One region of the Rhodococcus sp. NPDC004095 genome, then DNA from elsewhere that is predicted to be linked to it. Evidence: riboswitches for the same ligand, from Rfam matches in the RefSeq annotation. Region 1 holds a riboswitch; each other region holds the start of a gene.
The links. Region 1 has a riboswitch for S-adenosylmethionine ahead of ACWEPG_RS23850 (amino acid ABC transporter permease). Riboswitches for the same ligand answer to the same signal wherever they lie in the genome.

Region 1 (7,370 bases):
GCGGCGGGTGGTGATGCTCGCCGACGGCGGCGTCGTCGCGGACGGCACCCCGGCCGAGGTTCTGACCGCGGAGCGGATCGGCGCGGTGTACGACGCGCGGGTCGAGGTCCTCGACCGGCCCGGCGGCCCGGTGGTGCTGCCGGTGGGACCGTCAGCGGGAGCGTCCTGATGGAGGTCGTGCTGCTCGGCACCGGTGCCGCCGACGGGTGGCCCAACCCGTTCTGCCGCTGCGCGTCCTGCCTGACCGCATTGCGGCGCGGCGAGGTTCGGGCCCAGACCGCCGCGCTCGTCGACGACGTGCTGCTGCTCGACTGCGGGCCGGAGGTACCGCGCGCCGCCGCGCACGCGGGGAGGTCGCTGTCCGGGGTGCGGCATCTGCTGCTCACCCACTCGCACCCCGACCACACCGGACCGCTGGCGCTGCTGATGCGGTCCTGGGTGGTGCGCGAGGAACCGCTGGACGTGATCGGGCCGCCGGAGGCGCTGGACCTGTGCCGGGACTGGGTCGGCCCCGACGACCCGGTGCGGTGGATTCCGATCGCGCCGGGGGAGGCGCTGCGGGTCGGCGAGTACACGGTGCGGGCGCTGCCTGCCGCGCACCGGGTGTTTCGCGACGGCGACGCGGTGCTGTACGAGGTCGCGGGTCCGGACCGTCGGAAACTGTTGTGGGCAACGGACACCGGACCGCTGCCCGCCGCGACCCTGGACGCGGTACGTGGCGCCCGGTACGACGCGGTGTTCCTCGAGGAGACCTTCGGCGACCTCGTCGACCACGAACCCGACCACCTCGACCTGCGCACCTTCCCGCGGGCGCTGGCCGCGCTGCGCGAGGCCGAGGCGGTCGTCGAGGGCACCGACGTGATCGCCGTCCACCTGAGTCACCACAACCCGGTCGACCTGCCGGACCGGTTGCGGCCCTGGGGTGTTCGGGTGCTCGACGACGGCGCAACCGTCGTGGTGGGTGCGGTGACGGCGCGTCCGGACCGACCTCGACGGACCCTCGTGCTCGGCGGCGCTCGCGCGGGCAAGTCCACCCACGCGGAGCGTCTGCTCGCCGACCGTGACGACGTCACCTTCCTGGCCACCGGCGGTCCGCCCGGCGACGACGCGGAGTGGGCGGCCCGGATCGCCGCGCACCGGGCGTCGCGTCCCGCCTCCTGGCGCACCGTCGAGACCGACGACCTCTGCGGGGCGCTGGGGTCCGCTACCGGTCCGGTCCTCGTGGACTGCCTCGGTACCTGGCTCACCCGCCGGATCGACCGCCACGGCGCGTGGGACGACGAATCCGGTTGGGTGGCAGTGCAGGCCGACGTCGAAGCCCTACTCGTCGCGTGGCGCACGGCGACGGTGCCCGTCGTCGCGGTGAGCAACGAGGTCGGCAGCGGCGTCGTCCCGGCGACGCCCTCCGGCCGCCGCTTCCGCGACGCCCTCGGCCGGCTCAACGCCGCCGTCGCCGCCGAGTCCGAGTCGGTGATCCTCGTCGTCGCAGGACGCCCGCTCCCGCTCCGCTGACCCCCGCCCCTGGTTCCCTGATGTCACATTGGGGATCGCTGAGTGAGCGAATGTGACATTAGGGAACCTCAGGCGAAGGGGTCCTGGGTGCGGCCGACGAGTTCGGCAACCGAGTTCAGCACCAGGGTCGGGCGGTAGGGGAACGCCTCGACGGTCTCGCGGCTGGAGATGCCGGTGAGCACCAGGATCGTCTGCAGGCCCGCCTCGAGGCCGGAGACGATGTCGGTGTCCATCCGGTCGCCGATCATCAGGGTGTGCTCGGAGTGGGAGCCGATCGCCCGCAGCGCCGAGCGCATCATCAGCGGGTTCGGCTTGCCGACGTAGTACGGCTCGCGGCCCGTCGCGCGGGTGATCAGCGCGGCCACCGAACCGGTCGCGGGCAGCGAGCCGTCACGCGAAGGGCCGGTGGCGTCCGGGTTGGTCGCGATGAACCGGGCACCGCGCTCGACGAGGCGGATCGCGGTGGTGATCGCCTCGAACGAGTAGGTGCGCGTCTCGCCGAGCACCACGTAGTCGGGATCGTTGTCGGTGAGCACGTACCCGATGTCGTGCAGCGCGGTGGTCAACCCGGACTCGCCCACGACGTAGGCGGTGCCGTTCGGCCGCTGATTGTGCAGGAAGGTCGCCGTCGCGAGGGCGGACGTCCAGATCGACTTCTCCGGGATGTCCAGGCCGGACTGCAGGAGTCGTGCCCGCAGGTCACGCGGGGTGCGAATCGAGTTGTTGGTGAGCACGACGAACGGAGTTCCGGACTCCTGCAGTTCCGAGAGGAACGCGTCGGCGCCCGGTACCAGGTGCTCCTCGTGCACCAGGACCCCGTCCATGTCCATCAGATACGTCCAACCGGGGGTCTTCTCGTCGGTGTTCGCCATGGCCCCATTGTGCGCGCCCGGAGACCCGCACGTCGGCTCGGACGCGCCGGATGTCGCACGGCACACAGTCGTCTTCGCCATTCGGATCAGCTCGAACGCAATAGGTGACCGCGGGATCTGGTTGCGGGACAGTACAGCTCGAGTGTTGACCATCAAGAGCGACCGAGAGACCCGGATCGACGACGTCGCAGCAACCCCCCCCGAGTGTGGGTGCGGGTGCTACCGCCGGGACCGATGGACTCCGCGACAGGGCTGCGACGAGCGCCCGGTCCCGACCCGTGAAAGGCTTCTCGATGTCCGACTCCGGAGTGCGCTCGTGAGCGCCCCGGCCACGAGTCCGCCGCAGGCGGCAGTGGCCGAATCGTCCGACGACGCCGACCTGCGCGTCGCTCCCACCCGCCATCCCTGGCGTTGGGTCGTCGCAGCGGCGGCGCTGGTCCTGGTCGCGCAGTTCGTGCACGGACTGGTGGTCAACCCGGGCTGGGACTGGGCGACGTTCGCGCGGTACTTCACCGCCCCGTCGGTGCTGTCCGCGCTGTGGACGACGATCGAACTCACCATCTGGGGCACCGTCCTCGGGTTCGGGATCGGCGTGCTGCTCGCCGTGGCGAGGCTGTCGAACAACCCGGTACTGCAAGTGATCTCGTGGATCTACGTCTGGGCGTTCCGCTCGATTCCACTGATCGTGCAGCTGCTGTTCTGGTTCAACATCGCCTACCTCTACCAGACGATGTCCCTCGGCATTCCCTTCGGCCCGGGATTCCTCGAGTTCAACGTCACCGGCGTGATCTCCGGGTTCACCGCCGCGGTCATCGGCCTCGCGCTGCACCAGGCGGCCTACTCCGCCGAGATCATCCGCGCGGGCATCATCTCCGTGGACCACGGCCAGATCGAGGCCGCCAACGCACTCGGTATCCCGCGGACCCGTCAGCTGTTCAAAATCGTTCTGCCGCAGGCGATGCGGTCGATTCTTCCGAACGCGGCGAACGAGGTCATCAGCCTCTTCAAGGGCACCTCGATCGTGTCGACGATGGCGATCGCCGAGCTGTTCTACCAGGTCCAGGTGATCTTCGGTCGCAACGGCCGGGTGGTGCCGCTGCTGATGGTCGCGACCGTCTGGTACATCGTCCTGACCACCGTGCTGTCCGTCGGCCAGTACTACATCGAACGGCACTACGCCCGCGGATCCGCCCGAGCGCTGCCACTCACGCCGTGGCAGAAGGTCGTCGCCAAGTACCGGGAGATCCGTGACGGCAGTACCGGCGCGCCGAGAGGGGCCACCCGATGACCGCCATCGGTGGCCCATACGCCGTCGACGTGCGGGGCGTGCACAAGGCCTTCGGCGCGCTCGAAGTGCTCAGAGGCGTGGATCTGTCGGTTCGCACGGGGGAGGTGACGGTGATCCTCGGGCCGTCGGGCTCCGGGAAGTCGACCCTCCTGCGCACCCTGAACCACCTCGAGAAGGTCGACCGCGGCACGATCCGAATCGACGGAGAACTGATCGGGTACCGCCGCCGCGGCAACACCCTGCACGAACTGTCCGACCGAGAGGCGCTGCGACAGCGGTCCCGGATCGGGTTCGTGTTCCAGAGTTTCAACCTCTTCCCGCACCTGACCGTCCTGGAGAACGTGATCGAGGCTCCGGTGTCCGCGCAGCGCCGCGACCGCGCCGAGGTGACGGCCCTGGCGCGGCAGCTGCTCGAGCGGGTCGGGGTCGCCGACAAGGCCGACCGGTATCCGAAGCAGCTGTCCGGGGGACAACAACAACGTGTCGCGATCGCGCGTGCACTCGCGTTGCGCCCCAAGGTGATCCTGTTCGACGAGCCCACCTCGGCGCTGGATCCCGAACTGGTCGGTGAGGTCCTCGAGGTGATCCGTGACCTCGCCGTCGGCGGTGCGACGCTGGTGATCGTGACCCACGAGATCGGGTTCGCTCGCGAGGTCGCCGACACCGTCGTGTTCATGGACGACGGTGTGATCGTCGAGCAGGGCCCGCCGGACGCGGTGCTGGACCGACCCACTCACGAACGCACCCGGGCCTTCCTGGCCCGAGTGCTCTGACCCCTCATCCATCGCGAAAGACCCTGGAAGGAAATGATGTCCGCCCTCACCCGCCACACGAGGCTGTTCGCCTCGGCACTGACCGCCGTCGCCCTGCTGGCGGGCTCCGCGTGCAGTTCGAGCGATGCCGCCGAGACCGACGCGGCCACCGCCGCCGGCTACAACCTGACGGCCGAGCAGAACCGCATCACCACCGACGAGGTCCCCAAGATCGCGGCACAGGTGCCGCAGGCCATCCGGGACCGGGGGAAGCTGATCGTCACCGGGTCGGCAGGCACGGCACCGCCGCTGCGCTTCTACGCCGACGACGACAAGACGATCATCGGATCGGAGACCGACTTCGCCCACCTGATCGGTGACGTCCTCGGCCTCGACGTCGAACTGACAGCCGCGGACTGGGCGCAGAACTTCGTCCGGATCGACTCCGGTGAGGCCGACACGTTCATCTCCAACGTCACCGTCACCGAGGAGCGCAAGGAGAAGTACGACTTCGCCACCTACCGGCTCGACAGTCTCGCCGTCGAGGTGAAGAAGGGCAGCGGCATCACGTTCTCCGGTCCGAAGGACATCGCGGGCCTGAAGATCGGCGTCGGCTCCGGGACCAACCAGGAGGCGCTGCTCGTCGCGTGGAACGAACAGAACGTCAAGGCCGGGCTCGAACCCGCCGAGATCCTATACTACCAGCAGGCAACCGACTATTACCTCGCACTCGGCTCGGGCCGGATCGACGCGTACGTCGGCCCCAACCCGTCGTCGGCGTTCCACGCCCTGCAGACCGGCGAGACCGAGGTCGCAGGCACCTTCTCGGGAGCGGGCTACGACCTGCAAGGGGAGATCGCCGTCCTGACGAAGAAGGACAACGGCCTGATCGGCGCGATCCACGCCGCCGTCAATCATCTCATCGACAACGGCACCTACGCCCAGGTTCTGGACCGCTGGGGCATCAGCAGCGAGGCGGTCGAATCCTCGCAGATCAACCCACCGGGCCTGCCGAAGAAGCAGTAGTCCCGATACCAGCGGCGAGAAGACGAGCAGGGAGAGAACATGACCCAGGTGCAGGGCCCGGTGGACGTCGTGGTCGTCGGTGGTGGCGTCATCGGTTCGGCCTCGGCGTGGCGGTCGGCCGCGCGGGGCCGGTCGGTGGTGTTGCTCGAGCAGTTCGAACCGGACCACCGGCGCGGGGCGTCCCACGGCACCTCCCGGATCTACCGGCAGGCGTACGACGACGAGTTCCACACCGTGCTCGCAGGGAGTGCGTTGCCGCTGTGGCGGGAACTGGAGGAGATCAGCGGTACCGATGTGCTCACCCTCACCGGGGCAGTCGACCACGGCAATCCCGTGGCGGTGGCGGCCCGTGCCCGAACGCTCTCGGAACTGGGCGTCCCACACGAACTTCTCGGACCGGCGGAAGCGGAGAAACGCTGGACCGGAATGCGATTCGACACCGCCGTGCTCCACCATCCCGGGGCGGGACGGCTGCACGCGGATCGGGCGGTGCGTGCGCTGCAGCTGGCGGCGCAGCGGGCCGGCGCCGACGTCCGGTATCGCCACGCGGTCCGCGAGATCCACGGCACCGGATCGGGCGTCGACGTGGTCACCGACGTCGGTGTTGTCCGGGCTCGGCACGTCGTCCTCGCGGCGGGTGCCTGGACCCGAACCCTGCTCGCCGGTGCCGGCATTCGGCCCGCCCCGACCTTGCCGGCGCTGCGCACCACGCAGGAACAGCCCGCCCACTTCGCACCCGTGACCGGTGCGGAGTGGCCGAGCTTCGTCCACCACCCCGGTGCCGAGCTGGCCGGCGAAGGCATCTACGGACTCGGCTCCGCGTCCGGCATCAAGATCGGTGAGCACGGCACCGGGCCCGAGGTGCACCCCGACACCCGCGACTTCCGGCCCGATCCGGCCGGGGTGCAGCGCCTCGTCGACTATGCCGCGGCATGGCTGCCGGGTGTCGATGCGGCCTCCGCGGTCGCGGACACCTGCCTCTACACCACCACCCCGGACAGCCGATTCGTCGTCGATCGGCTCGGGGGCGTGACGGTCGCGGCGGGATTCTCCGGGCACGGATTCAAGTTCGCGCCTGCCATCGGCGATCTGGTTGCGGGACTGGTCGCGGGCGACGTTCGTGCGCCCGAGCCGTTCCGGTTCGGGACGCGGCGGGCGGAGGTCGCGTGACGGGCCGGACGCGGCGCCTGCAGGTGCACACGGTGACGCAGGACGACCCGCTCGCCGCCCCGCTCCTCGCGGAGCTGGCCGTCGAGTACAGCACGCGCTACGAGCGCCCGCTGGAGGAGCAGTTCGAGGCGCTGACCACTCATCCCGGGGACGAGTTCGCGCCGCCGGACGGGGTGCTGCTGGTCGTCGTCGAGAACGGGGAACCGGTGGCGGGCGGGGCCTTCCGCCGTTACGACCAGGCGACGGCGGAACTCAAGCGGATCTGGACCTCGAGCAGGCACCGGCGCCGGGGGCTGGGGCGCATCGTCCTCGAGGAACTCGAGGTGGAGGCGGCGCTGCGGGGCTACACCCGCATCTACCTGACGACCGGCTGGCGTCAGCCGGAGGCGGTCGCGCTGTATCTGGCGGCCGGCTACACCGCACTGTTCGACCCGACGCGCCCGTCCGAGGAGATCGGGCCGCACCCGTTCGAGAAGTACCTGATCCGAAAGGCCGACTCCGCGTGAAGTTCCTGCTCCTCAGTCTGATCACCCACCAGCCCGACCCGGTCACGGGGGAGTGGCTCGATCCGGCCGCCCGCCTGAAGGAGGTCGTCGATACCGCCGTTCTCGCGGAGGAGCTCGGCTTCGAGGGCTTTGCCGTCGGTGAACGCCACGAGCGGCCGTTCCTGGCGTCGTCGCCGCCGGTCGTGCTCAGCAACATCGCCGCCCGCACGAACACGCTGGAACTGTGGACCGGGGTGACGACACT
Region 2 (7,370 bases), on a different contig from region 1:
CAGTCCTCGAGCCCGTCGTAGAGCGGGAAGTCGAGGGCCAGCTTGGACACCCGCGCGCGCAGGGCGGTGATGTCGGAGTCCTGACCGTTCGCGAGGGCGGTGGCGATGATGTCGGCGACCTCGGCGAACTCGGCATCGCCGAAGCCACGGGTGGCCAGCGCCGGGGTGCCGATTCGCAGGCCCGACGGGTTCATCGGCGGGCGCGGGTCGAACGGCACGGCGTTGCGGTTGACGGTGATGCCGATCTCGTGGAGCAGGTCCTCGCCCTGCTGGCCGTCGAGCTCGGAGTTGCGCAGGTCCACCAGCACCAGGTGCACGTCGGTGCCGCCGGTGAGGACGGAGATGCCGTTACCGGCGACGTCGGAACCACCGAGACGCTCGGCGAGGATCTTCGCGCCGGCGAGGGTGCGCTCCTGCCGGTTCTTGAACTCCTCGGTGCCTGCGATCTTCATCGCGACGGCCTTCGCGGCGATCGCGTGCATCAGCGGCCCGCCCTGCTGGCCGGGGAACACCGCGGAGTTCAGCTTCTTGGCCCACTCCTGCTTGGCGAGGATCATGCCCGAGCGCGGACCGCCGAGGGTCTTGTGGACGGTGGTGGAGACGACGTCGGCGTGCGGCACCGGCGACGGGTGCAGACCGGCGGCGACGAGGCCGGCGAAGTGCGCCATGTCGACCCACAGCTTGGCGTCGATCTCGTCCGCGATCGACCGGAACGCCGCGAAGTCGAGGTGCCGCGGGTAGGCGGACCAGCCTGCGATCAGGACCTGGGGACGCTCGGCGAGGGCGATCTCGCGGACCTTGTCCATGTCGACGACGTGGGTGTCCTCGCGGACGCCGTACGACGCGACCTGGTACAGCTTGCCGGAGAAGTTGAGCTTCATGCCGTGCGTGAGGTGACCGCCGTGCGCGAGGTCCATGCCGAGCAGCTTCTCGCCCGGGTTCATCAGCGCCATCAGCACCGCGGCGTTGGCCTGCGCGCCGGCATGCGGCTGCACGTTCGCGAACTCCGCACCGAAGACGGCCTTGGCGCGCTCACGCGCGAGGTTCTCGACGACGTCGACGTGCTCGCAGCCGCCGTAGTAGCGGCGGCCGGGGTAGCCCTCGGCGTACTTGTTGGTCAGCACGCTGCCCTGGGCCTGCAGCACCGCGCGGGGAACGAAGTTCTCCGAGGCGATCATTTCCAGGGTGTCGCGCTGACGGGCCAGCTCACCGTTCATTGCCGCGGCGACCTCGGGGTCGAGTTCGGCGAGCGAAGCGTTGTTCACGTCGGTGCTGGGCACAGCGGTCATCGAGGGATCTCCAAGCGAAAGGCCGGGCAGGGGCAGGTCTCATTGTAGGGCCAGGTCAGTGACCCCCAACCACGGGTTCCCGGGAACGAGACCCGCGGCACCGTCCCGATCGCCGGGACGGGCCGCCGGCACCGGCACGGCCGCGGTTAACGTCCACGGCGATCCCACCCGCCACCAACCTCGGGAGCACACGGATGACCCTCGACGATCTGCTCGCCGAACGCGCGATCACCCGCGCCCTGACCTTGATCGCCCGTGCGATGGACGACCGCGCCTGGGAGGCCCTCGACCACCTGGTCCTCCCGGACGCGACCGCGAACCTGGGCACCGGCGAGCTGGATGGTCGCGTCGAGATGGTCTCAAGCATCCGGTCGTTCCTGGACGCCTGCGGGCCGACGCAGCACCTGCTCGGCAATGTCGTCGTCGACGTCGACGGGGACACCGCGACCAGCCGCGCGTACGTCTCGGATCTGCACCTCGGAACCGGTGAGCGCGCGGGCGTGACCTTCCAGACCCTCGGCGACTACCACGACACCTGGATCCGGCGCGGCGACGCGTGGCTGCTGGCCCGCCGCGTCAAACTCTCCCGCGGGCACGTCGGATCCTTCGCCGTCCTCGGCCCCGGCCCCGAGGGCTGGTCACCGCGCGGCTGAGGGCGCCACCCGCGACGCTCCACAGACGGCGGCCTGCTGCGGAGCGGCGAGGTTGAACAGGAGGTTCCCTCCGGGGCCGGACGGCACCGCCAGCGCGTGCCACCCCAACTTCCAGCGGGCGAAGCCGCCGGTGCGCCGCAGCGCGGCCGCGAGTCGACGCGCGTCGTGGTGCCAGCGAACCACCACTTCGTCGGGCCATTCCAGTCGGATCAGACCGTCGGACTGCACCACGGCGAGGACGTCGATCGACCGCTCGTCCTCCCAGCTCTTGCGGGCGTGGATGAAGTGCACCTGGTGACCGGGCCCGTAGCTGGTGCAGCGGTGGTCGACGGCCGGAACGTCGTTGGACGGATGGGGCATGTGAAACTCCCGAGTTCCTCGGGCCTCCCGGAATCCCGGGGGCGCTCGTGCCGGCACCGGTCGGTGTCGGCCACTTCGTCACCCGAGCCACCCGCGAGCGTGGGGTTGGCGGCCGTCCAGTCGGGGCTTGGCGACGGCACTCGTGAAGCGGCCCCAGTGTATGCGACCGAACCCCGGTCAGCGCAAACCGGACGGGATGAGCGGCTCGTCGAGCAGCCGCCGGAACCGTTCGGAGCGCTCCTCGGCGTTCCCGCCGCGGTCGAGCCACGATCCGAGCAGGCGATACCCCTCCACATAGGTGGAGGTGTAGGCCCGCCACAACGGCGACGACAGGAACCGCAGGGACTGCCGGGCCCGTTCCGGGGTGGTGAGGTTCCACGTCTGCAGGAACTGCGCGACGTCGTCGTGCGAACGACCCCGATCGTGCAGCAGCAGCGCCGCGTCCTGCCGCACCCCGAGCAGCTTCGAGGACGCGTTCGACAGCGCCTCCGCACGCTCGCCGTCGAACCGCAGCCCGAGGTCGGCGTAGATCTCCTGCGCCCACTTCCCCCATCCCTGCCCCTGGGTCACCCCGCCGGCTCCGCTCCCGCGCCCGACGATCGCACCGAGCGCGAGGTCCGCGAGCCCCTCCGCCATCAGGCACTGTGGGGTGTTGACCAGGAAGATGGTGTGTTCGATCTGGCCGGCGTCGACCAGGCCTGCTTCCTTGCGGCAGTGCTCGGTGTGGTGTCCCGGGTATGCCTCGTGCGCGATCAGATGCGGCAGATTCGCCATGTGCTGCTTGAGGTCCGAGTTGATCGCGACCTTGGACCGGTAGTTGCCGAGGTAGTAGTTGAAGCCCGACCAGGGCTTGTCGCCGACCACCTCGTACTCGACGCGTTCGGTCTCCGGGAGCGGGTAGCGGGCCCGCACCAGGTCGCGCAGTGCGGACGAGAACGCCTCGACACAGTCGGCGAGCCGTTCCGGTGGGATCTCGTCGGCCGCACGGTGCGCCTGAAGTCGCTGGGCCAGCGGCTGGTTCCCGTCACCGGCGAGCACCTCGTCCATCGCCCGGTGCGCGTCCCGGTAGTCCTCGACCGACCCCGGTTCGATCCGCACGTCGAAGTAGGCGTGAACCTCGTCGACGAAGCCGATCTTCTCCCCCGCGAACGTGCGGGCCGAGCATTCGAGTGCGCGCAGATGGACGTCGAGGAACTCCGCGCGATCGGCTGGCAGGTCTACGTTCGGCAGTTCACCCCGCAGGTGCGCGGCGCGGCGGGCCAGTTCGCGGGGCTCGGGAGGCGGCGCGTTGTCCACCTGACGCCGCAACGCCGGGTCACCGGTGAAGGCGTCGACGAACCCCTCCTCGATGCGATCGAAACCGAGTCCGAGCAGCAGATACTCGCGTACGAAGGTGGCGGCGTCCATACCTGTGAACCCTAGTGTCCGGACCCGGCGCGGCGCTCCGGTGTGGGGACGCGCACAATTCCCCTATGCAGATCGAGGCCGGGACGCGCGCATGGCGAGGGTGAGCGAAAGCAGCCCGTACGTCGAATTCGACCGAAAGCAGTGGCGGACACTGCGCAAGTCGACACCGCTCGTGCTCACGGAGGAAGAGCTCCAGGGCATGCGCGGCCTCGGCGAGCAGATCGACCTCGACGAGGTCGCCGAGGTGTACCTGCCGCTGTCCCGGCTGATCCACCTGCAGGTCGCCGCCCGGCAGCGCCTGTTCGCCGCGACCGCGACGTTCCTCGGCGAGAAGCACCCGGACCGTCAGGTGCCGTTCGTGATCGGGGTGGCCGGGTCGGTCGCGGTCGGCAAGTCCACCACCGCCCGCGTCCTGCAGGCCCTGCTCGCCCGCTGGGACCACCACCCTCGGGTGGACCTGGTGACCACCGACGGGTTCCTCTACCCGACAGCAGAACTGACCCGGCGCGGCATCATGCACCGCAAGGGTTTTCCGGAGAGCTATGACCGACGCAAGTTGCTCCGCTTCGTCACCGAGGTCAAGTCGGGGGCGGAAGAGGTTGCCGCGCCGGTCTATTCGCACCGATCCTACGACGTGGTGCCCGGCCAGTACCACCTGATCCGCCAGCCCGACATCCTGATCCTGGAGGGACTGAACGTCCTGCAGACCGGGCCCCGGCTGATGGTCTCGGACCTGTTCGACTTCTCGATCTACGTCGACGCGAAGGTGGAGGACATCGAGCGCTGGTACATCAAACGATTCCTGGCGCTGCGCAAGACGGCGTTCGCGGACCCGAACGCCCACTTCCACCACTACTCGAACCTGTCCGACGCACACGCGACGATCGCTGCCGAGGACATCTGGAACTCGATCAACCGGCCGAACCTGGTGGAGAACATCCTGCCGACCCGCCCCCGCGCAACCCTGGTGCTGCGCAAGGACGCCGACCACTCCATCAACCGGCTACGACTGCGGAAGCTCTGACCCGCTTCCGGCCGGCGTCGATCTCCTTCGTCAGGTCACGAACGTAGCGAGCGAAGTCGACCTGAATGGTGTGCCGCGGCGCCTGGTAGTACTGGGCGAGGCTGGCACCCTCGTCGGCCTCGACGATCCGGTTCATCTCGGCGACGGAGGGCAACGCGTATGTGCCGGCCAGGATTCCGGCGACGAGTTTGCTCTGCTGCTCGGCGAGGTTGACGATCGTCGGCGATGCCTGCGCCAGCCCCATGAAGAACAGGTTGTCCACCCCGGGCCGCACGATCCGCTTGAACAGCGGGAAGCGGTGCCGCGCATCGGGTTGCAGCGCCGGATCGTCGAAGAACGGGAAGCTCATCTGGTACCCGGTCGCGCAGATGATCACATCGGCGGGGATCCGGCGTCCGTCGACGAGCCGCACGTGGTCACCGTCGAGGGCCTCGATCGCCGGGACGCAGGTCAGGTCCCCCGAGCCCGCCTTGGCGAGGAAGTCGACGCTGACCGACGGGTGCGCACCGAGCGGCTCGTGGTCGGGCGTGGGCAGACCGTAGTCCTCCATCCGGCCGAGCGACTTCTTGATCTTCCTGCGCGCGATGGACAGTCCGAGCTTGCGCGGCATCCACGGCGGCATCATCATCTTGTCCGCCGGCTTGCCCTCGCGGTACTTGCTCAGCACCCACACCCCGCGGCGGGCCGAGACCCAGACGTGCTCGGCGATCGAACGATGTGAAAGTTCGGACGCGATGTCCAGTGCCGAATTCCCCAGTCCGACGACGACGACCTTCTTGCCGCGCATGTCCACGGGGTCGAACGGGCTCCGGTACTGGTGACTGTGCATGATCGTCCCGGCGAACCGACCGGGGTAGTCCGGCATCCGCGGGTCCCAGTGGTGACCGTTGGCCACGACGAGCGCCTCGTAGGACCGGCTCTCACCGTTGTCGAGGGTGACCGTCCAGGTGCCGTCCGCCTGCCTGCGGGCCGACTCGACCCGGGTGTTGAACGTGATGGTCTCACGCAGACCGAAATAGTCGACGTAATCCCGGAAGTAGCCGTGCATCAGCGTGTGGTGCGGGAAGTGCGGCCAGTCCTCGGGGACCGGGAAGTCCTCGAACTGAAGTCGGGTGGAGGACGTGTCGATGTGCAGGCTCTCGTAGCAGGCCGAGCGGCCCGTGGGATTCCGGTAGTACCAGTTGCCACCGACCTCGTCCGACTCCTCGAAGCAGTCGTAGGAGATGCCGTGGTCCTTGAGCCGTTTGGCCGTGGTGAAGCCGGAGCAGCCGGCACCGATGATGCACACCCTGGGCATTGCCGCCATGAAATTCCCTCCCTGGAACCCCGTGCCGTTCGTGAACCTGCGACGATCAGGACCGGTGGTACCCGAGGGCCTGTGATCTGCGCCATACAAGCCCACTCGCTGACGTGCTGTCAAGCGAAACCGGGAAACTCGCCTTGCCCGATGGAGGTCGGAGGAGCCGATGAACGAGACGAAGGGCGGTCGCCGGCCGACCCGGCGGGACGAGCAGCGACTGCGGACGCGGGCCGCCCTTCTCACCCACGCCCACGCCCTGTTCACCGAACACGGCTACGCCGCGGTGAAGGTCGACGACATCGCGTCTGCCGCGGGGTGCAGCCGGGCCACGTTCTACCTGCACTTCACCAGCAAGGCGGACGTGCTGAGGACGGTCGGGGTGCAGGGACATTCACCGCGCCCCGAGGCCGTGTACGAGGACCTCGACGACGTACTCGCGACGGGCTCGCGCGCCGAGTTCACCGCGTGGCTCGAGCGCGCACTCGACTGGTTCGACGCCCACCGCACGATCCTGCCCGCCTGGGACGAGGCGATCGCACTCGAACCCGACCTCCGGGAGATCGCCCGGGACGCCTATCGCGCGCTACCCGACGCCATGCCGTCCTACCTGTCTCGATGGCCCGAGCCGCTGCGCGACGAGGCACGGCTGCGGATCGAGCTGCTCGTGGCGCAGCTGGAGCGGTTCTTCACCCGATGGGCCGTCCACGGCACCCTGGACATTCCGCGAGATGATGCAGCAGCGGTGCTGACCGACATCTGGTTCCCGGCGCTCACGCCCCGAATCGACGATGCCTGGCCGCGTAGTCCCGGAGCGCGCGAAGGAAGTCGACCCGACGGAACTCGGGCCAGTACGCCTCGGTGAACCAGATCTCCGAGTAGGCGCTCTGCCACAGCAGGAAGCCGGACAGTCGCTGTTCACCCGAGGTGCGGATCACCAGATCCGGGTCCGGCTGACCGGAGGTGTAGAGGTGTCCGTCGATGCCCTCGACGGTGATCGCGTCGACCAGCTCGGCACCGTCTAGCCCCTCGGCCTGCTTCTGCCGCACCAGGGACCGGACCGCGTCGGTGATCTCCTGCCTGCCGCCGTAGCCGACCGCGACGTTCACGTGGGTACCCGTGCGGCCCGTGGTCCGGTCGGCGGCTTCGCGCAAACGGCGGGCCGAGTCCTCGGGCAGCAGGTCGAGGGTGCCGACGATCTTGACGGACCAGTTCTGGTCGGGACCGGAGATCTCCTCGACGACATCGGTGATGATCTCGATCAGGGTGTCGAGCTCCTCCGGGTCGCGGCGCAGGTTCTCGGTCGAGAGCAGGTAGATGGTGGCCATCTCGATCCCCGC
Region 3 (7,370 bases), on a different contig from region 1:
TCCGGGGAACTGTCCGCACCGGTCGTGATCGGCCGCGACCACCTCGACGGCGGGTCGGTGGCGTCGCCGTACCGGGAGACCGAGGCGATGGCCGACGGGTCGGACGCGATCGCCGACTGGCCGCTGCTCAACGCCCTGGTCTCCACCGCGTCGGGGGCGTCGTGGGTGTCGATCCACCACGGAGGTGGTGTCGGAATGGGCCGGTCGATCCACGCCGGGCAGGTGTGCGTCGCCGACGGCACCGACCTCGCCGCCCGCAAGATCGAGCGGGTGCTCTCCAACGATCCGGCGACGGCGGTACTGCGGCACGCGGATGCCGGCTACGACCGCGCCGTCGAGGTGGCCGCCGCCCACGGGATCCGGATCCCGATGCGGGAGCGACGATGAGCGCAGGCGTGGGTCAGTCGACGGGTACCGGGACCGGGTCGGCCGCGGCCACCCGGGGGCGGACGAAGCGCAGGTAGGCGAGCGTGAGACCGGCGAGCCACACGGCGCCGACCACCAGGGCGACACGCGAGTCGGCATCGAACGCGAGCACCACGATCACGAAGCCGAGGAACGCCAGCGCCGCCAGCTGCCCGTACGGCCACAGCGGGACCGGGAACTTCAGGGCCGCCGTCTCCTGCGGGCTCATCCGGCGCCGCGACCGGTACTGCGACAGCAGGATCATCACCCACACGAAGATCGTCGCGAACGTGGCGATCGAGGCGATGACGACGAACACCGACTCGGGGATCAGGTAGTTGAGCAGCACCGCGAGCAGCAGCGCCCCGATCATCACCACCACCGTCATCCACGGCACCCCGCCCCGGGTCACCTTCGCCATCACCGCGGGCGCCTGGCCGCGCTGCGCCATCCCGTACATCATCCGGCCCGCACCGAAGATGTCGCTGTTGATCGCGGACAGCGCCGCGGTGATGACGACGACGTTGAGCACGGCGGCGGCCGGACCGATGCCGATGGCCTCGAAGATCTGCACGAACGGGCTGCCCTCGGTGCCGATCGTGTGCCACGGGTTGATCGCCATGATCACTGCGAGGGTGGCGACGTAGAACAGCATGATCCGCACCGGCACCGTGTTCACGGCGCGGGGAATCGTGCGGGCCGGGTCCTCGGCCTCACCGGCGGTGATGCCGATGATCTCCGTGCCGCCGAACGCGAACATGACGATCGCGAAGCAGGCGACGAACCCGCCGAAGCCGTTCGCGAAGAAGCCGCCCTCGGCCCACAGGTTGCTCACTCCGGTGCCGGTGTCGTGGACGCCGAACCCGAAGATCAGGATCGCGATGCCTGCCGCGATCATCGCGACGATCGCGGCCACCTTGACGAGGGTGAACCAGAACTCGAGTTCGCCGAACACCTTGACGCTGAGCAGGTTCAGCGCACCGATGAAGAACACGATCGCCAGCACCCAGATCCAGCGCGGCACGTCCGGGAACCAGAAGCCCATGTAGACACCGAACGCGGTGACGTCGGCGAGGCAGACGACGATCATCTCGAACGTGTAGGTCCACCCGGTCATGAATCCGGCGAGCGGGCCGAGGTGCCGGCCCGCGTACTCCCCGAACGAGCCGGACACGGGGTTGCTGACGGCCATCTCACCGAGTGCCCGGAGCACGATGTAGACGGCGGCGCCGCCGATCAGGTAGGCCAGCAGCACGGACGGCCCGGCCTTCTCGATCGCCCCGGCCGACCCGTAGAAGAGTCCGGTCCCGATGGCCGAGCCGAGCGCGATGAATCGGATGTGGCGGGCGTTCAGCCCTCGGGTCAGCGCCGTCGCGGCGTCCTTCACTTCAGGCTCCCAGCTAGGTCGTGCAAGCGTGCGACCAGCACTTTAGCCGTGTTGCGCAGGTCACCGCCCTGCGGCCCGGGCGCGTCAGGCGCAGCAGTTCGGGTCGAGCACCGCCCGCAGCGCGTCGAGGGAGTCCCGGCGCACCCGGTGGCAGACGCTCATCCCGTGCCGGGTGGACTCGACCATCCCCGCCTTGCGGAGCTGCGCGAGGTGGTGGCTGACGGTGGACTCGGCGACGTTCAGCGGGACGGCGAGGTCCCCGGTGCACATCTCCGCGTCGGGGGCGGTCAGGAGCAGCGAGAGCAGCTTGACACGGACGGGGTCCGCGAGCGCCTTGAGCCGTAGCGCGAGCTGCAACGCGTCGTCGTCGGAGATCGGAGTGGCGGACACCGGTGCGCAGCAGATCGGTGCGGTGACGTCGAGCACGGGCAGCGCCTTGGGCATGAGTCCGATCATCCCAGCCTCTTGACATATGTCAAGAAGGTGGCGCACCCTGGGCTCCGCAGTAATTCGACATATGCCACAAAGGTTGGCACTTCGAGGAGGCCGCCATGTCCCGCGCCCAGCTCGCCCTCAACGTCGACGACCTCGACCAGGCGATCACGTTCTACTCCAAGCTTTTCGGCACCGCACCCGCGAAGCGCAAGCCCGGCTACGCGAACTTCGCGATCACCGAGCCGCCCCTCAAACTGGTGCTGCTGGAGAACCCCGGCAAGGGCGGCACCATCAACCACCTCGGCGTCGAGGTCGAGTCGACCGAGCGGGTGCACCAGGAGATCGCCCGCCTGTCCGGAGAGGGCCTGTTCACCGAGGAGGAGATGAACACCACCTGCTGCTTCGCCACCCAGGACAAGGTGTGGGTGACCGGCCCGGCCGGCGAGAAATGGGAGGTCTACACCGTCCTCGCCGACTCGGACACCTTCGGCACCAGCCCGCAACTGCTCGCCGCCGGCGAGGAGAACTCGGGCGGCACCTGCTGCGGCACCGCGGCGTCCTCCACGTCGTGCTGCTGACCGCGTGCGCACACCGGTGACCACGGCAACTCCGGTCGGCAGGCTCTCCACCCTCGACCGCTACCTGCCCGTCTGGATCGGCGCCGCCATGGTCGCCGGACTCGTTCTCGGCCGCGCGATCCCGGGGATGAACACCGCGATCGAGAAGGTGCAGGTCGACGGCATCTCGCTGCCGATCGCCCTCGGCCTGCTGATCATGATGTATCCGGTCCTGGCGAAGGTCCGCTACGACCGCCTGGGCTCCGTCACCGGGGACCGCAGGCTCCTCGTCGGCTCCCTGCTCCTGAACTGGGTTCTCGGGCCGGCGCTGATGTTCGCCCTCGCCTGGATCTTCCTGCCGGATCTGCCCGAGTACCGAACCGGACTGATCATCGTGGGCCTGGCCCGCTGCATCGCGATGGTGGTCATCTGGAACGACCTGGCCTGCGGCGACCGCGAGGCTGCCGCCGTGCTGGTGGCGATCAACTCGGTCTTCCAGGTGATCATGTTCGCCGTCCTCGGCTGGTTCTACCTGTCGGTGCTGCCCGGTTGGCTGGGTTTCGAGCAGACCACCATCGACGCCTCGCCCTGGCAGATCGCGAAGTCGGTGCTGATCTTCCTCGGTCTGCCACTGGTTGCCGGCTACCTCACACGCCGCTACGGAGAGAAGGCCAGGGGCCGCGACTGGTACGAGTCGACTTTCCTGCCGAGGATCGGCCCGTGGGCCCTGTACGGACTGCTCTTCACAATCGTGGTGCTCTTCGCGCTGCAGGGCGACCAGATCACCTCCCACCCGTGGGACGTGGTGCGGATTGCCATCCCCCTGCTCGCCTACTTCGCGATCATGTGGGGCGGCGGCTACCTGCTGGGCGCCGCCCTCGGACTCGGCTACGCACGCACGACCACGCTGGCGTTCACCGCCGCCGGCAACAATTTCGAACTCGCCATCGCCGTCGCGATCGCCACCTACGGCGCGAACTCTGGGCAGGCGCTGGCCGGTGTGGTCGGTCCCCTGATCGAGGTCCCGGTCCTGGTCGGGCTCGTCTACGTCTCGCTCGCCCTGCGTGGGCGATTCTCCCGAAAGGTGCCCGCATGACACCCAGCGTCCTGTTCGTCTGCGTCCACAACGCCGGCCGCTCCCAGATGGCCGCCGCCTTCCTGACACACCTCGCAGGGGACGCGATCGAGGTCAGGTCGGCGGGCAGCGCACCGGCGAAGTCCGTCAACCCGGCCGCCGTGGCCGCGATGGCGGAGGTCGGGATCGACATTTCCGCGCAGAGCCCGAAGGTCCTCACCACCGACGCGGTGCAGACGTCCGACGTGGTGATCACCATGGGTTGCGGGGACACCTGTCCGTGGTTTCCCGGCGTCAGCTACCGCGACTGGGCCGTCGACGACCCCGCAGGCAAGGGCCTCGACGACGTCCGCCCGGTCCGGGACGAGATCCGCGCCCTCGTCGAGGCGCTGATCGCAGAATTGCTGCCCGCGTGAACCGAACCCGTTGTCGAGGGTGTGACCGGTACCGCTAAGATCGCTGCCAGGTCATGAGTGCCAGTGCCAAGCCCCGGCTCGCTGGTCGGCAACCCTCCATCCGCGGTGGGGTGCCCCGGGTGATGACCTGGTCCTCCGGAACGGAGGACAAGCGCGGGTCCGCTGGGACGGACCCACCAACCGGGCCACGACCCACCGGAGGTTTCACCATGTGTTGTTGTCGCAGATAGGCCCCAGCCAGCCCCGGGCGCCCTTGCCGCGCCTCATCTCCCGACACTCTTGGAGCAGAGCCAACTCATGAGCGAGAACGCAACCGATCCGACCGCCAACTGGACCTTCGAGACCAAGCAGATCCACGCCGGCCAGACATCGGACGCCACCACCAAGGCACGCGCGCTGCCGATCTACCAGACCACCTCGTACACGTTCGACAACACCGACCACGCCGCCGCGCTGTTCGGGCTCGCCGAGCCGGGCAACATCTACACCCGGATCATGAACCCGACGCAGGACGCGGTCGAGCAGCGGATCACCGCGCTCGAGGGCGGCGTGGCCTCGCTGCTGCTGTCCTCCGGTCAGGCCGCGTCGACCTTCGCGCTGCTGAACATCGCGGGCGCCGGCAGCCACGTGGTGTCCAGCCCGAGCTTGTACGGCGGCACCTACAACCTCTTTCACTACACGCTGCCGAAGCTCGGCATCGAGGTCACCTTCGTCGAGGATCCGGACGACCTGGAGCAGTGGAAGGCCGCGATCCGCCCGAACACGGTCGCGTTCTACGGCGAGTCCATCGCGAACCCGCGCAACGACGTCCTCGACATCCCCGGCATCTCCGAGGTCGGGCACGCCGCCGGCATCCCGCTGATCGTCGACAACACCGTCGCCACCCCGTACCTGCTGCGCCCGCTCGAGCACGGCGCCGACATCGTCGTGCACTCGGCGACGAAGTACCTGGGCGGCCACGGCACCGCGATCGCCGGTGTCATCGTCGACGGCGGCACCTTCGACTGGACTCAGGGTCGCCACCCCGGCTTCACCACCCCGGACCCGAGCTACCACGGCGTCGTGTTCGCCGACCTCGGTGCGCCGGCCTACGCCCTCAAGGCGCGGGTCCAGCTGCTCCGCGATCTCGGGTCGGCGGTCTCGCCGTTCAACGCGTTCCTGATCAGCCAGGGCATCGAGACCCTGAGCCTGCGCATCGAGCGGCACGTGCAGAACGCCACCGCGGTTGCCGAGTTCCTGCAGGGCCGGGACGAGGTCACCTCGGTCTCCTATGCCGGTCTGCCCAGCTCGCCCTGGTACGAGCGAGCCCAGAAGCTGGCCCCGAAGGGCGCGGGCGCGATCGTCGCGTTCGAACTCGCCGGCGGTGTCGAGGCGGGCAAGAAGTTCGTCGACGCCCTGACCCTGCACAGCCACGTCGCTAACATCGGCGACGTGCGCTCACTCGTCATCCACCCCGCGTCGACCACCCACGCCCAGCTGAGCGCGGAGGAGCAGCTGGCGTCCGGCGTCACCCCGGGCCTGGTTCGCCTGGCGGTCGGCATCGAGGGCATCGACGACATCCTGGCCGACCTCGAAACCGGTTTCGCGGCGGCGGCATCTTGACGATCGGTTCCGTTTCGGGCGCCCGTCCGGCCGGGTCCCACGAGGGATTCCCGTCGCCGGACGGGCGGCTGACGTCCGTCTCCATCGGCGCGGTGACGCTCGAGAGCGGCGCGGTGCTCCCCGACGTCACTCTGGCCGTGCAGGTGTGGGGCGAACCGAACAAGACCCGCGACAACGTGGTGCTCGTCGAGCACGCACTGACCGGTGACTCACACGTGACCGGGCCTGCCGACGCCGACAACCCCTCGCCCGGGTGGTGGGACGGCATGGTCGGCCCCGGCGCGCCCATCGACACCGACGAGTGGTGCGTGCTGGCCACCAATGTGCTCGGCGGTTGCCGCGGCACCACCGGCCCTGGCTCGATCGCCCCGGACGGCCAACCGTGGGGATCCCGGTTCCCGGCGATCTCCATCCGCGACCAGGTGGCCGCCGAGGTGGCGCTCGCGGACCGGCTCGGCATCGAACGGTTCGCCGCGGTGCTCGGCGGGTCGATGGGCGGCATGCGCACCCTGGAGTGGATCGTCGGCCAGCCGGAGCGGGTGGCGGCCGCACTCGTCCTGGCCGTGGGCGCCCGCGCGACGGCGGATCAGATCGGCACGCAGACCACCCAGATCGCAGCTGTCACCTCCGATCCGGACTGGCTGGGCGGCGACTACCACGGCACCGGCCGCAGACCCGAGGCCGGGCTGCGTATCGCGCGCAGGATCGCGCACCTGACCTACCGCACGGAGAGCGAACTCGACGCGCGCTTCGCGAACAACGCCCAGCAGGGCGAGAACCCGCTCGACGGCGGCCGCTACGCCGTTCAGAGCTACCTCGAGCACCAGGCCGACAAGCTGGTGGCCCGTTTCGACCCGGGCACCTACGTGTTGCTGACCGAGGCGATGAACCGCCACGACATCGGTCGCGGTCGCGGCGGCGTCGAGGCGGCACTGGCCTCCTGCACCGTCCCGACCATCGTCGGCGGCGTCGACTCGGACCGGCTCTACCCGCTGTGGCAGCAGCGGGAGATCGCCACCCACCTCGCCGGATGCGAGGGTTTGCGGGTGGTGAACTCGAAGGACGGTCACGACGGATTCCTCACCGAGGCGGCGTGGGTCACCACCCTGCTCGGCGAGACGATGGCACTGGCCAGGGCACACCGCACCGACTGCCGCGTCCGCTAGACAGCCCACACCGGGCCCGTCCCGGCGGGCGGATGTCACGACACGCGCGTGGTCGTGGCGCCCTCAACACCAAATCGTTAGCATCGAAAACGTGTCTGTGACCGACCCGCCGTCCGTACGCTCCGCACCCAACGGGCAGCCCGCGCCTGCAGCGTCGGGAGCGCGATGGCCACTCCCGACGGACGGGACACGGATCGCGATCGACATCGGACCGTTGCACCTCGAGAACGGTGTCGCGCTCCCCGACGTCGTCCTCGCCGTCCAGTGCTGGGGCACGCCGACCCCGGCCCGCGACAACATCGTGCTGGTCGAGCATGCCCTGACCGG
Region 4 (7,370 bases), on a different contig from region 1:
ATCTACGCCTGGCACCCTGACGGCTTCGCGATGCACTCGATGCGCTCGGACACCGTCAGCCGCCTCTACCTCCAGGTTCCCAACGGCACCGATCTCGCCGAGTGGTCGGACGACCGGATCTGGGAGGCGTTGAGCCGGCGTCTCGGCGATGGAATCGACGGCTGGACACTGAAATCCGGACCGATCACCGAGAAGAGCGTGCTGCCGATGCGCAGCTATGTGCAGACCCCGATGCGGCACGGGCGGCTCTTCCTGGCCGGCGACGCCGCGCACATCGTCCCGCCCACCGGGGCGAAGGGACTGAATCTCGCAGCCTCCGACGTGGCCTTGCTGGCACCCGCGCTGATTGCGTTGCTGCGCAAGGACGACGAGACCCTCGCCGACGGCTACAGCGAGAGCGCACTGCGTCGCGTCTGGCGCTGCACCCACTTCTCCTGGTGGATGACGACCATGCTGCATCAGAGCGGCGATCCGTTCGACGCGCAGTTGCAGCGTTCGCAACTGCAGTGGATCGCCGGCAGCGCGGCCGGCTCCACCGGACTCGCCGAGAACTACGCCGGACTCCCGATCGGTATGTGAGGAGTCTCCGTGCCCGTGAGTCCGTCCGGCCCGTCAGGGGGACGGAAGGACTCACGGGTGCAGCGCGCTTCCGGCCAGCCACTGGTCCCACGGCACGCTCCAGTCGCCGTTCTGCCACACCTCGAGCGGGGCGCCGCCGGTGTTGCGGATCTCGACGACGTCGCCGGGCTGCGAGAAGTTGAAGAACCACTGGGCGTTCGTCGGGTTCAGGTTCAGGCAGCCGTGCGAGGTGTTGGTGTTGCCCTGCGCCCACACGCTCGACGCCAGCTCGTGCAGGTAGATGCCGTCGGTGCTGATCCGGGTGGCCCAGTTGATCGACTCCTTGTAGCCGAGGCGCGAGTTGATCGGCAGCCCATAGGTCGACGAGTCCATGATCACCGGGTTCGCCTTGTCCATCACCGTGTAGGTGCCGGGCTGCGTCCAGAACGAGAGCGTCGTGTTGCCGATCGTCTCGGTGCCGCCCATGCCCATCGACGTCGGCATCTCGCGGACCACCTGGCCGTTCTCGTAGACGGTCACCATCTTGGTGTCGTCGTCGGCGATCGAGACGTGCGAGTCGCCGATCCGGAACGAGACCTTCTCGTCCTGCTCGCCGTAGAGGCCCTTCCCGAGCTGGGTGCCGTAGATCTTCGCGTCCACCGACACGGTGGTGCCGGGTGCGTAGTACTCCTGCGGACGCCAGTGCGCGTTCTGGTCGTCGAGCCAGTACCAGGATCCCTGCACCGGGGGAGTGGTGGTGACCGTCATCGCCTTCTCCGCGGCGGCCCGGTCGCCGATCTCCTCGTCGAAGTGCGCCACCACAACGAGGCCGACGCCGTACGTGCCGCCGTCCGTGATCGACTGTCCGCCGGTGGTGTTCAGGTACAGCCGGGTCTGGTTGTTCGGCGCGACGGTGGTGAAGGTCGTGTCCTTGGTGGTCGCGACGCCGCGGGAGTCGGTCGCTGCCACGGCCAGGTCGTAGGTCTTCCCGTATCCGAGTGGTTCGGCGGGCTTCCAGGACGTCTTGTCCGGTGTGGTGATGCCGTCGATGACCTTGCCGTCCGGGTTGGTCAGCTTCACCGACGTCAGCGTGCCCTGGGTGACGTCGACGCGGATCGGGCTCAGCGGGTTCACGGGAGTGTCGGTGTCGCCCGGGGTGAAGGTGATCGACGCCTCGGACTCCTGGGTCGCGGACGCCGCGGCGCCGGAGGACCCGGTGTCGCCGCCGTCCGAGCATCCGCCGAACAACAGCGCCGCGGCCACCACGGCCGCGAGTGCGGTGGACTTGCGACGAAAACGCGACACTTCATGCCCTCCAGGATTCGAGCGGACACGATGCACCGCACGTTCGACTTGCCAGTTCAGGATATCGGCGCACGGGGCTCAGGCGTTTCCGGCGGCCGATGCCAGGGTGCCGACGCCGAGCACAGCGAGAATGCCTGCGCTCACGCTCTCGAGCCGCGCTGTGATCCGCGGGCTACGCAGCAGAGCGACCAGTCGGGACGCGGCGACCGCGAACCCGCTCATCACGACCAGTGCGACCGCGGCCTCCACCGCACCGAGCGTCATCGCCGATCCGAGCGTGACCCGACCGAGGAACTGCGGCACGACGGCCAGGTAGAACAAGCCGACCTTGGGGTTCAGCGCGCACGAGAGCACCCCCGCCCCGAACGCCGAAACCGGGCGGGTGGCCGCGGCGACCGGGGCGGGTGCGTCCGCGACCGTCGCCGCACGACGGCGCTGCAGCGCCCGCAGTCCGAGGTAGAGCAGATACAGGCCGCCGGCGATCTTGAGGACCCGGTATGCGCTCGCCGACTGTTCGAGCAGCGTCGCCAACCCGAGTGCGACGACCGCGGCCCACAGGAGACCACCCAGGCTGACGCCGAGCGCGGCGGCGAGACCCGAACGGGTGCCCCCGATGCTGTAGCGCAGCACGAGGAACGAGTCGGGTCCGGGCATGATCGCCAGCAGCAGGCAGACACCCGCGAAACTGATCAGGGTTGCGGTGGTCACCGAACCAGGAAACCGCAGTTCCGGTGTGGTTTTCAAACCAATTTCCGGGTGCAGGTCCGGTGCCGGTCGGGAGTGCACGCCGCGCACCGGGATTCGGCATCCGAGCGCAGCGTGAGGTGATGGAAGTCACAGCGAACTCGGTGTGGCCGGGTTGACAGCGCGGCCGAACGGCTGCCATTCTCGGCTCAGGTCATGAGTGCCAGCGCGTAGCCCCGGCTTGCTGGCCGGCAACCCTCCACCGCGGTGGGGTGCCCCGGGTGACGACCAGGCCGTGAATCCAATACCGGACACGGCAAGCGCGGACTCGATGCATCAACCCTCACCGCACGAGTCCCTTGACGTAAGGGATGACGCCATGACTGCTGTACTCGACACCACCCTCTGTGCCGACGCCGTTCGCAACGAAAACTGTGATGGCACTGCGCCTTTCGCGCCGGTCTGTGGCAGTGACCTGATCGCGCCGCTCGCCGACGGCACTTCGATCGCGTACGCCAACTTCGACTACGCCGCCAGTGCCCCCGCGCTGTCCGCCGTCGCCGAGCGGGTGCAGTCGCTGCTGCCGTTCTACGCCAGCGTGCACCGCGGGGCCGGCTACGCCTCCCAGGTCTGCACCGAGCGGTACGAGGGCGCCCGTGACGTGGTCGCCGACTTCGTCGGGGCCCGCACCGACGACGTCGTGGTGTTCACCCGCAACACCACCGACGCACTGAACCTGCTCGCCTCCTGCGTGCCCGGCGAGACCGTCGTCCTCGACATCGAGCACCACGCAAACCTGTTGTCCTGGAACCGGAACGGTGCCCGCGTCGTCCGTTCCGCGGACACCGTCGAGGAAACCGTCCAGCGCATCGTCGCCGAACTGTGCACCCGCCCGGCGGCACTGCTCGCCGTCACCGGCGCCTCCAACGTGACCGGCGAGGTGCTGCCGATCGCCCGCCTCGCGCGGATCGCCCACGAGTGCGGCGCCCGGATCCTGGTCGACGCCGCCCAGTTGCTGCCGCACCGCCGCGTCGACATCGCCGAGCTCGGCGTCGACTACCTGGCCTTCTCCGGGCACAAGCTGTACGCGCCGTTCGGCGCCGGCGCCCTCGTCGGCCGCGCCGACTGGCTGGACGCCGCCGAGCCCTACCTTGCCGGCGGCGGCGCCACCAAGAACGTCGAGATCGACGCCGTGCAGTGGGCCGCCGCTCCGCAGCGGCACGAGGCGGGCACCCCGAACGTGCTCGGCGCCGTCGCGATCGCCGCGGCATGCGAGACACTCGCCGGGTTCGACGCCGACGCCGTCGAGCTGCACGAGCGCGTGCTGTGCGACCGACTCACGGCCGGACTCGAATCGATCGACGGTGTCCGGGTGCTGCGGATCTGGCCGGACTCGCCGGACGCCGTCGGCATCGTCACCTTCACCGTCGCCGGCGCCGAGCCGCGCGCGGTCGCGACCCACCTGTCGGACCTGCACGGCATCGGAGTGCGGGACGGCAAGTTCTGCGCCCACCCGTTGCTGTCGCGCCTCGGGTACGCCGAGGGGGCGGTTCGGGCCAGCCTCGGACTCGGCAGCAGCAGCGCGGACGTCGATCGCCTGATCGCCGCAGTCGGCGAGTTCGCCGCGCTGCGCGCGACGAACGGTGTTCCTGCACGGTAACATCGGCGTCATGACTACGGACGCGGTGGACCTGATCGGTGGCCAGTGGTGCCGCCGGCACGTCGACCTGTGCCGTACCGCCTCGGGTATGTGTCCGGTCTGAGCTCGGCCTCGCCGGACCCGTCACTCCACCACCTTCCCGAGGACAGTCATGTCTGCATCGTTTTCGTCCCGTCCTGTCCGGCCGCTGCATGTGGCCGTCGAACTCTCCGGCGCCGGCCACCACCCCGCGTCGGCTGCCCACACCGATTTCCGAATCCCTTTGGGGCTCAGTGACTACTGGGTTCAGCTCACCTCCTCCACCCTCGATCTCGTCGGGGATCCGGGCTCCGTGATCCGGGTGCGAGCCCGCGACCTCGGGGAGGCGCAGCGGCGCCGCGAGACCGCCCGCATCCGCGCGGCGGCGGACGGCCGCGACCCCGACACGGTCGCGGTCCTGCTCGACGTCGAGGTGCTCCTCGCCGACGATCACCGTGCCGCCCGGCGCGAACTGGCCCGCCTGGATGCCGGCCTGATCGAACCCCATGTGCCGGAGTCCCTCTCGTACATCGGCACCCCGTCCGGCCTGGCCGGTCTGATCGCCGACATCCGCGCCGCCGGAGTGGCGGACGGTGTCACCCTGCTGCCCCTGGTCCTGCCCAGGGTGCTCGACCGCGTCGTCGACGACGTGCTGCCCATGCTGCACGAGGGTGGCGTGACCGAGCCGTCCGCGGTCCTCGGCGAGGTTCTCGGGCAGTTCGGGTTGTCACCCGACCGGCGCGCGCTCGCGTCCTGACCCGCCGCGCGCCGCTCCGGGCGTGACCCCTCACGGCTGAAGGTGGCCTTCAGCCGGTGGAGAACGAAACGGGGTTTGCCTGTCGTCGGCGACGCGTGACCACGTCACCCCAGGACGACATGGATACGCGGGTCCGGATCGAAGCGGTAGCCGGACCCGCGCACCGTCGACACCTGTCCGCCGAAGCGGCCCAGCTTGGTTCGGACCCGCGAGACGTGCACGTCGACGCTGCGCCCGGCGCGGTCACGCTCGCCGAGGGTGCCGCTCAGTTGCAGCATCCGGCGACGCGAGACGACCTCACGCGGCCGCCTGGCCAGGTGCGAGAGTATCTCGAATTCGGTGTGGCTCAGTGAGATCGGCGCCCCGTCGAGTCGCGCTTCCCGAGCGGGCAGATCGATCAGCAGTGGGGCGGTCGCATCGACGCCCGCGCGCACCGCGACGCCCGGCAACAGTTCACGCGCGCTGACGCGCAGTGCATCGGCGAGCGCTGTCAACTGACCGCGGTCGGCGGATCCGGAGAACTGCATGGTGAGCACGAGGTCGGTGCTCGACCTCGGAACTGACGAATCGGTCATGGGGGCTCCGATGTCGGATGGATCGGGTGTGACGGCCGGGTCAGTGCGGGCCGTGACATTCCCGTTCGACGTGGATGCCGTTGGAGGCGACGGTCATTCGTCGAGTGGGCTGGACCGGTGGTAGCGGCCGCCGTGGTAGAGGAGTGGAGCGGCCGCGGCCTCCGCGTCGTTCTCGTCGTGGATCCGGGTCACCAGCCCGATCACCAGCGTGTGATCGCCCGCCGGGATCAACTGATGCACGGTGGTGCGGAGCCAGATCGGGGTGCCGTGCAGCACCGGTTCCCCGGTCTCGAGTCGCTTCCACAGCGAGGTGTCCGAGAAGCGCTCGTCGGCGCTGCGGGAGAACCGCTGCGCCAGGTGCCGCTGGTGCTCGCCGAGCAGGTGGATGACCAGTGAGTCCGCCGCGTGCAGCGCACGGATCGACGACGAGGTGTGCGCGATGTTGAACGACACCAGCGGTGGGTCCAGCGACAGCGAGGCGAACGAGGTCGCGGTGAAACCCACCGGCCCCGAATCGGAGTCGAGGGTGACGATCGTGACGCCCGCCGGATAGCTGCGCATCGCGGTGCGGTACTGGTCGGCCGTGACCGTGTGCGGGTCCGCGGGCAGATCGGCGGCGCGGTCGTCGTGCTGCGGTTCCAGGGGCTGTGGCATGAGGTACTCCGATTCGGGATGCACGTGACTTCGGGATGCACGTGCGTGCGGATTCAGGGGGCACGGGAAGCCGCACACAGGGGTGGGCGCCGCCGGGTCGAATCAGCGCGGACAGCGCCACGACGTGACACGGCACAGGTCGACGTGTCTACGCCGCCAGCACTGCACGGTCACGGGTGCCTCCAGAATCGGTTTGCCCCACTATAAGCCGGTCCTCAGTCGACGTCGACGGCCAGACCCGCGGTGATTCGAATCAGTTCGCGGAAGGTGGTCCGGAACACGGTGTCGGGACGCCCCGCGGCCGCCCACAGTTCCGGATACCCCTCGAGGGCGGAGTCGACGTAGGTGGACAGGTTGGTCGGATGCCCGACCGGGGCGACACCGCCGAGCGGCTGACCGGTCACCTCCCGCACGAGTGATGCGGGGGCCTGGGCCAACGAGCCCTCGAGGCGTTTGCCGGTGCGTTCGACGTCCACCTGGTGCGCACCCGAGACCAGCAACAGGACCGGCTCGTCGTCGAGGAGGAAGACCAGGGACTTGGTGATCGCCCCGATGTCGACGCCGAGGGTCGCGGCCGCCTCGGCAGCGGTGTGGGTGGGCTGGTCCTGCGTTACCACCACCCCGTGGTGGCCCCGCGCGATCAGCGTCCTCGCGACATTCGCCGCGTCCGGATGCAGTGTCCTCGCCATGCCCCACCATATGACCGCAGGGCATCTCGTGCGCGCCGAAGCGCCGGTTCAGTCCGAATGCGGGCGGCGGGCGGCGCGGGCGGTGCAGGCGAACACCGCCGCGAGTCCGACGAGGGTGTAGACCACGAGTGTCACGATCGGGGCTCCGACGCCGGTGCCGTGGAAATAGACGATGCTGCGCACCCCCTCCGTCCCCGCGCCCGGGGTGATCCAGCGGCCGATCGCCGCGTAGAAGGTGGGCAGCACGTTCGATCCGAATGCTCCACCCGCGCTGGGGTTTCCGAGCACCACGAAGATCAGGATCGCCAGGGGCACGGCCAGGATGCCGAGAGCCGCGCGCATGCCCATCGTGAACATGCCGGTCGCGAACACCACCCCGGCGCCGAGCAGCGACAGCGGCAGCAGGTGCCCGGTGAAGGTGCCGAGCAGGTTCGTGGTCACCAGTGCGCCGAGGAATCCGGAGGCCAGCG

Region 2: it holds a riboswitch for S-adenosylmethionine, as region 1 does, so the genes downstream of both, ACWEPG_RS06700 (hypothetical protein) here and ACWEPG_RS23850 (amino acid ABC transporter permease) in region 1, are expected to answer to the same signal.
Region 3: it holds a riboswitch for S-adenosylmethionine, as region 1 does, so the genes downstream of both, ACWEPG_RS22575 (bifunctional o-acetylhomoserine/o-acetylserine sulfhydrylase) here and ACWEPG_RS23850 (amino acid ABC transporter permease) in region 1, are expected to answer to the same signal.
Region 4: it holds a riboswitch for S-adenosylmethionine, as region 1 does, so the genes downstream of both, ACWEPG_RS15195 (aminotransferase class V-fold PLP-dependent enzyme) here and ACWEPG_RS23850 (amino acid ABC transporter permease) in region 1, are expected to answer to the same signal.

What each region holds. Positions count from the first base shown of each region.
Region 1 covers NZ_JBSGGS010000015.1:18,143-25,512, reverse strand. The annotation lists gene ACWEPG_RS23865 (ABC transporter ATP-binding protein) at 1-169, shown strand, start outside; gene ACWEPG_RS23860 (bifunctional adenosylcobinamide kinase/adenosylcobinamide-phosphate guanylyltransferase) at 169-1,512, shown strand; gene ACWEPG_RS23855 (HAD-IIA family hydrolase) at 1,581-2,384, opposite strand; SAM riboswitch class I at 2,531-2,625, shown strand; gene ACWEPG_RS23850 (amino acid ABC transporter permease) at 2,701-3,672, shown strand; gene ACWEPG_RS23845 (amino acid ABC transporter ATP-binding protein) at 3,669-4,445, shown strand; gene ACWEPG_RS23840 (ABC transporter substrate-binding protein) at 4,482-5,450, shown strand; gene ACWEPG_RS23835 (FAD-dependent oxidoreductase) at 5,490-6,620, shown strand; gene ACWEPG_RS23830 (GNAT family N-acetyltransferase) at 6,617-7,126, shown strand; gene ACWEPG_RS23825 (LLM class flavin-dependent oxidoreductase) at 7,123-7,370, shown strand, end outside.
Region 2 covers NZ_JBSGGS010000003.1:127,517-134,886, forward strand. The annotation lists gene glyA (serine hydroxymethyltransferase) at 1-1,289, opposite strand, end outside; gene ACWEPG_RS06695 (nuclear transport factor 2 family protein) at 1,484-1,942, shown strand; gene ACWEPG_RS06700 (hypothetical protein) at 1,928-2,302, opposite strand; SAM riboswitch class IV at 2,341-2,450, opposite strand; gene ACWEPG_RS06705 (DUF885 domain-containing protein) at 2,480-3,709, opposite strand; gene coaA (type I pantothenate kinase) at 3,801-4,733, shown strand; gene ACWEPG_RS06715 (flavin-containing monooxygenase) at 4,705-6,039, opposite strand; gene ACWEPG_RS06720 (TetR/AcrR family transcriptional regulator) at 6,200-6,895, shown strand; gene ACWEPG_RS06725 (isoprenyl transferase) at 6,804-7,370, opposite strand, start outside.
Region 3 covers NZ_JBSGGS010000013.1:8,863-16,232, forward strand. The annotation lists gene hutU (urocanate hydratase) at 1-387, shown strand, start outside; gene ACWEPG_RS22550 (amino acid permease) at 401-1,792, opposite strand; gene ACWEPG_RS22555 (Rv2640c family ArsR-like transcriptional regulator) at 1,877-2,236, opposite strand; gene ACWEPG_RS22560 (ArsI/CadI family heavy metal resistance metalloenzyme) at 2,344-2,805, shown strand; gene arsB (ACR3 family arsenite efflux transporter) at 2,810-3,880, shown strand; gene ACWEPG_RS22570 (arsenate reductase ArsC) at 3,877-4,275, shown strand; SAM riboswitch class IV at 4,325-4,435, shown strand; gene ACWEPG_RS22575 (bifunctional o-acetylhomoserine/o-acetylserine sulfhydrylase) at 4,573-5,877, shown strand; gene metX (homoserine O-acetyltransferase MetX) at 5,874-7,043, shown strand; gene metX (homoserine O-acetyltransferase MetX) at 7,135-7,370, shown strand, end outside.
Region 4 covers NZ_JBSGGS010000007.1:81,668-89,037, forward strand. The annotation lists gene ACWEPG_RS15180 (4-hydroxybenzoate 3-monooxygenase) at 1-579, shown strand, start outside; gene ACWEPG_RS15185 (L,D-transpeptidase) at 631-1,863, opposite strand; gene ACWEPG_RS15190 (LysE family translocator) at 1,942-2,571, opposite strand; SAM riboswitch class IV at 2,760-2,876, shown strand; gene ACWEPG_RS15195 (aminotransferase class V-fold PLP-dependent enzyme) at 2,927-4,207, shown strand; gene ACWEPG_RS15200 (putative leader peptide) at 4,218-4,310, shown strand; gene ACWEPG_RS15205 (hypothetical protein) at 4,359-4,982, shown strand; gene ACWEPG_RS15210 (winged helix-turn-helix domain-containing protein) at 5,087-5,557, opposite strand; gene ACWEPG_RS15215 (flavin reductase family protein) at 5,651-6,211, opposite strand; gene ACWEPG_RS15220 (YbaK/EbsC family protein) at 6,427-6,900, opposite strand; gene ACWEPG_RS15225 (hypothetical protein) at 6,949-7,370, opposite strand, start outside.